3 regions of the Duganella sp. AC917 genome follow, and region 1 is predicted to be linked to each of the others. Evidence: riboswitches for the same ligand, from Rfam matches in the RefSeq annotation. Region 1 holds a riboswitch; each other region holds the start of a gene.
What was found. A riboswitch is a leader RNA that binds a small molecule or an ion and turns the genes downstream of it on or off. The one in region 1 is predicted to bind cobalamin.
Positions count from the first base shown of each region.

Region 2: it holds a riboswitch for cobalamin, as region 1 does, so the genes downstream of both, ACZ0BA_RS26650 (TonB-dependent receptor domain-containing protein) here and ACZ0BA_RS01595 (TonB-dependent receptor) in region 1, are expected to answer to the same signal.
Region 3: it holds a riboswitch for cobalamin, as region 1 does, so the genes downstream of both, ACZ0BA_RS07195 (CbtB domain-containing protein) here and ACZ0BA_RS01595 (TonB-dependent receptor) in region 1, are expected to answer to the same signal.

Region 1 is NZ_OZ409848.1:350,482-352,676, forward strand. Features, by position in the region: gene ACZ0BA_RS01580 (hypothetical protein) at 1-18, opposite strand, end outside; gene ACZ0BA_RS01585 (DUF3606 domain-containing protein) at 189-368, shown strand; cobalamin riboswitch at 444-676, shown strand; gene ACZ0BA_RS01590 (hypothetical protein) at 642-842, opposite strand; gene ACZ0BA_RS01595 (TonB-dependent receptor) at 841-2,195, shown strand, end outside.
Region 2 is NZ_OZ409848.1:6,099,912-6,102,106, reverse strand. Features, by position in the region: gene ACZ0BA_RS26660 (histidine phosphatase family protein) at 1-124, shown strand, start outside; gene ACZ0BA_RS26655 (DUF6445 family protein) at 80-838, opposite strand; cobalamin riboswitch at 955-1,173, shown strand; gene ACZ0BA_RS26650 (TonB-dependent receptor domain-containing protein) at 1,271-2,195, shown strand, end outside.
Region 3 is NZ_OZ409848.1:1,617,232-1,619,426, reverse strand. Features, by position in the region: gene ACZ0BA_RS07205 ((2Fe-2S) ferredoxin domain-containing protein) at 1-71, opposite strand, end outside; gene ACZ0BA_RS07200 (CbtA family protein) at 68-784, opposite strand; gene ACZ0BA_RS07195 (CbtB domain-containing protein) at 814-1,011, opposite strand; cobalamin riboswitch at 1,173-1,402, opposite strand; gene ACZ0BA_RS07190 (GNAT family N-acetyltransferase) at 1,480-2,001, opposite strand.

The DNA of each region.
Region 1 (2,195 bases):
GCGTGAAAAATCTAACATATAAAACTGCCGCAAATAAATAGTTCCGGATGCTAACATTTTGTTGCATTAAATGAAAGAGTGGACATGGTTTTGCCGATGCGTTGCTGGGTCCGGACGTGCGGTATATAACAGTCGGGATTGCCTCCCTATGTCATTGTTCCACACACTTAATTACTCGGGAGGAAGTCATGAGCGACGATCTGAAAAATGCAGGACAGCAGGACCGCGCGCGGATCAATGTCAACGAGCAGCATGAAGTGACGTATTGGACCAAGGAGCTGGGGGTGACCAAAGATCGCCTCGCGCAGCTGGTGAAAGAGGTCGGGCCGAGCGCCAAGGCGGTTCGCGAAAAGCTGGCCAGTGACTAATCCGGTGTGACCCTCGCGCGGGCGGGATCGCCTCCTGCATACGCCGTCCCAAGTTGCCATCATTGCCAGTCCGTCGTATCATGGCGCGGTTTTGGTGCTTGCGGCCAGCCTACTGGCCGCAGTTAAACGGGAAACACGCGCTGGCACGCCAGCGGCAAACGTGTGCTGTCCCCGCAACGGTAAAACAGGCGCCGCGCTTCCATTGGATGCGCGGCCGGTCGTCTCTTTAGTCCACTGTGCGTTCAGCATGGGAAGGCGGGGCGATTCGACCTGTTAGCCCGGATACCGGCCAAGGCGGATGGAAGCAAGCGGCCGGGAGGTGTCGTGTTTTGCGGAGATGCGGGATCGGCGCAGTGCGCCGGCGCGCCATTTCGCCTGACTGTCGTTGACGGCTGCTGCTTCTTTTTTTAATGGTGCACGGGGATGTGCGCCTGACAAAAAAGATCGCCAGCGATCGTGACCGAAAGTCTTCATGAACAAAATCCCCCGGCCTCCATGGAGGCTGCGTCTTCTTCCGTCCATGCTGCTGTTGGCCGTACCGGCACTCGCCCATACCACCGAAAATAGTACCGCTAACGACGGCGCGGATGGCAGTCAGGCCACGCCGCAGCAGGTGCGCGTGTCCGCCAGCCTGATACCGCTCGGCGTCGCGGATTCCGCCAACCAGGGCACGGTGACGGCCAAGCAGTTGGAGAATCGTCCGCTGCTGCGCACGGGCGAGCTGCTCGAGGCGGTGCCGGGCCTGATCGTGACCCAGCACGCCGGCGACGGTAAAGCCAACCAGTATTTCGCGCGCGGCTTCAATCTCGATCACGGCACCGACTTCCGCACCTCCGTGATGGGCATGCCGGTGAACCTGCCGACCAATGCGCACGGCCAGGGCTACTCCGACCTGAATTTCCTGATACCGGAACTGGTGAGTACCATCCAGTACAAGAAGGGCACGTATTACGCGGAGGAGGGCGACTTTTCGGCGGCCGGCGCGGCGGCCTTCGACTACGTCCGTCGGATGGAGCAGGGTTTGCTGAGCGTGGAGGCGGGACAAAACCGCTTCAGCCGCGTGCTGGTGGCGAATTCCACGCCGCTGGCCGACGGCACGCTGCTGTATGCGATCGAGCGCGCGGGCCAGGACGGTCCGTGGGATACGCCGGAGGACTACAAGCGCGTCAACGGTGTGCTGTCATACAGCTTACGCAGCGGCGACGACGACGTCAGGCTGACCGCCATGGGCATGCACTCGTCGTGGAATTCGACCGACCAGGTGCCGCGCCGCGCGCTCGACAGCGGCTTGATCGGCCGCTATGGCGCGCTTGATCCCAGCGACGGCGGCGAGACCTCGCGTTACAGCGCCTCCGCCGAATGGACGCGTCAATACGCCGACGGCTACAGCAAGGTCAATGCTTACCTGATCAAATCGCGCCTGGACCTGTTCAGCAATTTCACTTACGTGCTTGACGATCCCGAACACGGCGACCAGTTCCACCAGGCCGAGAGCCGCCAGATTCTGGGCCTGAGCGGCGAGCGCGCGTGGCAGCACAAACTCGGCCCCTTTGCCTCGGAGACGGCGGTGGGCTTGCAGCTGCGCCAGGATCATTTGTCGCCGGTCGGGCTGTATTTGAGCGAAGGGCGGCAACGCCTGTCGACTGTGCGCGAGGACGATGTCAAGGAGCGCGCCGCAGCGCTGTATCTGTCCAACAGCACCACCTGGGCGCCGTGGCTGCGCACCGTGGCCGGCGTGCGGTCGGACCGCTATACGTTCGATGTGGACAGCGACACGGCCGCCAACTCGGGCAAGGTCGACGCCTCCATCACCAGTCCCAAGTTCAG
Region 2 (2,195 bases), 5.7 Mb from region 1:
CGCCGGCCTGGCGCAGCACGAGATGGCCCTGCAGGCGGCCCGGACGCCGCACCATATCGCCTACGGTTCCACGCTGATCCTAGGTCGCGGCCATGCGCAGCTTGAAGAACGCGTTGACCGTTAATCTGCCGACCGTCGGATCGTCGACCATCAGCTCCGGCGCCGTGATGTGCCCCGAGTGGAACAACTCTCCGTTGTAGAAGATCGCCCGGTTGAACTTGGGCGCAACGGTCAGCACCTTCTCAAAATGCTCGTCCGATGCAATCGCAAATGTCGCCGGCGCGGTCGGCACCCGCGACTCCCCCGCCATGTCCTTGCGCTTCAACTCGCGCAGCATTGCGTCGATCTCCTGTAGCGGAACCTTGGGTTTGAAAAAATTGGTGCCGCCTAGCCGCTCGTCTTTAAACAGATACAGCACCATCGCTCCGACACCCTCCATGTCGTCCAGATTGTAGGAGTCGCGGTGCGGTATGCGCTGGCCCTGCAACAGCTGCTCCGGACGCCGCGTCACCAGCGACAGGCGGCTGGTGATGCCGAGCACCCGGCGCGCCTTGAGCGGCGCGCGCGCATGCAGCAGAAACGCCTCCTGCACGCTGGCGACGAAACGTCCGGTCAACGTCAATTCCGGTCCGGGATAGTAATTACCGGCAGAGTCGACGAACTCACTGCGCTGGAGCGCGGCGTATTCCACCATCGTCTCCGGTTCCGTCATGAAGTTATCGACGATGACGCACTGGTGGCCGTCGAAAAGCGGCACCACGGTCACCACCGGACGCGGATTGACCATGGGGCGCAAAACCACCGGCGCGGATGGCGGGGCAAGACGAGGGTCGAACATGGAGACTCCAGCAACGGCAGGTGAACCACCTGCCAAGGTGGCGATAATGATAGCAAAAAAGCCAGGGGCAATTCAGTGGTTTATTTTTCACTAGTTATCAAGTCTCCCACCAAACCCGTATAATGACCGGCTTTGGTGCCCGCGCGTCCGTCCGGATGCGCAGTTAAACGGGAAACACGAAGCCGCCCTGCGGCCCACGTGTGCTGCCCCCGCAACGGTAAGCAAGTGTCGCGCGACGCGCGACAAACCAGCTCTGACAACCACTGTGCTCCGCATGGGAAGGTGAGATGGTCTAACTTGCCAGCCCGGATACCGGCCAAAGCAGGTGGAAGTGGGCGAACGGGATGTGCGCGCGCAGCTCTCGGTTTTCCGCTTCCGTTCAATCTGGCCCACGGGGAAGTAGGCCGGTTGCTTCTAACAGAAAAATAAATCATGTCCTTTACTACCTCCCGCCCGGCGGCACTGACCTCGCTGGCATTGGCAATGGCCGCCGCCTTCACGTACACCGGCGCCTACGCCGACGAGGCGCCCGCCGACACCGTCGTGGTGACCGCCACGCGCACGCCGCAACCGCTGGCCGACATCATCAGCGACACCGTGACCATCAAGGCCGAACAAATCGCCGAAGCCGGCGCCGGCTCCGTGGTCGACCTGCTCAAGCGCCAGCGCGGCATCGAAGTGACGCGCAACGGCGGCGCGGGCAGCTCGTCGAACGTCTACATCCGTGGCGCCAACAGCAATCAAAGCATTGTGCTGGTCGACGGCGTGCGTATCGGCTCGTCCACCACCGGCGCCGCCAACTGGAGCGCCATCCCGCTGACCGCGATCGACCATATCGAAATCGTCTATGGCTCGCTGAGCTCATTGTATGGCGCCGACGCCATCGGCGGCGTGATCCAGATCTTCACCAAAAAGGGCCAGGGCGCACCGGCGGTGACGGCGTTCGCCGGCTATGGCAGCGACAAGACGCGCGAAGCCGACGTGACGGTATCGGGCGCCACCGGCGGTGAACACAGCTTCGGCTATGCGGTCAGCGCCGGCAAGGAAAAGTCGGACGGCTTTTCGACTTCCCGCCCCGGCCTGACCTCGTACAACCCGGACGACGACGGCTACGACAAGGAAAACGTCTCCGGTCAATTCAGCCTGCAATTGGCCAAGGGCTACGAGGCCGGCGCGCTGTTCATGCATAGCAAACTCGATTCGCAGTACGACGCCCTGCGTGCCGGCTCCTACAACGTGCGCAGCAAGAACGTCATCGACACCGCCAGCGTCTACGCCAAGGCGCAACTGCTGCCGGTCTGGGACAGCCTGCTGCAATACTCGGAGACCAAGGACAAAGGCGAAAACTACACCAATG
Region 3 (2,195 bases), 1.3 Mb from region 1:
TGCGCGCGTCCCTCGACGGGAGCGCAACGCGGACCGACGCACATGAAAATATGACGGTGATGGGTTCTCATCGATTAGCGAAGCGCTGATGGAAGAAGCCTGTCAGCGCGCCAAGCGCCACCCAGAACACGCCATTGGCGAGCGCGGTGGCATAGACGAAGGAACGCTGCAAATGCTCGGGAGCGACGCTGGCATGGACCAGCGGCTGTGGCGCGCCCACTAAATGCGGCAGCACCAGCAGCGCGATGGCCGCCAACTTGAGCGCCCAATGGCGGCCGAAGGCCAGCAGCGCCAGCGCGGTGGCGGTCGACATCGCGGTGGCGATCCACCAGCCCTGGCGGGCGGCGACCGGCGCGGCGGCCGTGCCGGGCAGCTCCGGCGGCAATCCAATCGACGGCGCCAGGAAGAACACCGCGTAACCGGCGGCGCCCCACAACAGGCCCGATCGCCAATCGACCAGCCGTCCACGCAGCCCGATGGCAGCCGCCAGCAGCAAGCCATAGCCGACCGCCATGCTGACGTCGGCCAACGCCGTGTAAAGCGTCCGCTCGGCGCCATCCGCCGGCTGCCAGCCGCCATGTTCATGGGGTCCATCATGCGCGGCTTCGTGCGGGTGCTGCGCGCCGTCGGCATGCGCATGCACCTCCGGCGCCGCCTCGCCCGCCGATTCCAGCACCTCGGCCTGCGCGATAATGCGCGTCACCTGCAAGTGCTGCACGCCGGTCAGCATCAACCCGGCCAGCAGGCCGGCTGCCGCCGCCGTGCGCACTATGCGATTGAACATGCCGGTGCCCGCGCCGGCCCCGGTACGGCTCAATGACACGGGAAGCCCGCCGAATGGCGGCTGTCGTGGGCGGCGTTGTGCAGCGCTTCCATCGATGCGAAACCGGCGCCGAACAGCAGCACGGCGCCAAGGCTCGCAGCCATCAAAGCGGCAACCAGCCTGTCTTTCAGGGCGACGGGACGGGCATGCGCATCGATCCGGCCGGCGTAATGGGTGTTGATGGACATATTGGTTTCTCCGAAAAGCAGCGACGACCACGGGGTCGGGAAGCTCGTATCGGGAGATGAACCAGGGGAGAGACGAATGCGGCGCCAGGGAAGAACCGGAACGAAAGATGCGCGGATCAAACCATGACAGTTCTCCACCCGTATCGCCCTCCGCAATACAAACGTGTTTACCGCTACTGGCTGGTTTCCGGGCTGGCGAGTGGGCGTCCGTGCGGACACGCCTGGATTTGCGCCTTCCCATGCAATCGCACAGTGGCATCGTACAAATCCTTGACCTCGCTTACCGTTGCGGGGGCAGCGCCGGCATTGCCGTTCCCGTGGAACGACGCACCGGCTTCCCATTTAAATCTGCAAACGATCATTTGCAGATACCAGAAGCTGACTACCGGCGCAGTATAGGTCTGCGACTGCGGAATTGCAAGACGATCATGCCATCGTGCGCGGCTGGCCGCCAAAGCGACGCAGGCATCAGCCGTCGACCGGATGCGCCGGAGTGCTCAGCATTAGCTGATAAAACGCCAGGTCCAGCCAGCGGTCGAACTTGAACGCTGCATGGCGAATAGTGCCTGCGTGCACGAATCCTAGCTGCTCGTGCAAGGCGATGCTGGCGGCGTTGGCGGCGTCGATACCGCCGACCAGGATGTGCAGGTCCGCCTCGCGGGCGGCGTCGACGATGGCGCTTAGCAACGTGCGTCCCAGCCCCTTGCCGCGCTGGTCGCCCCGCACGTAGATCGAATGCTCGACCGAGTATTTATTTGCCGGAAAGCCGCGAAACGCGCCGTAGCTGGCGAATCCCAGCAGCTCGCCGGCCGCATCCTCCAGCCCGATGACCGGATAGCCGCCGGCACGCTTGGCCGCGAACCAGTTCTTCATGGTTTCCATCGTGCGCGGATGATACTCGTAGAGCGCGGTCGAGTTGGCGATCGCGTCGTTGAAGATGGCGAGAATGGCGGGCGCATGGCGCTCTTCGGTACAGCTGACGAGTTGCATTGAGGCTCCGAAATAATGGCTTGGTTTGAGACTGGTCAACATGATAGACGATAAATCTCAAGCCCTCCAAGGCCCTTCCCTGCCATCTAAACATTTTCGTACAGAAAATAAAAACAAAGGGATAGACTGGCTTACCGATGCACTTTCCATATTGCAATATTACGAAAAGAGGGAAATCGCGCCTCACTAAAAAT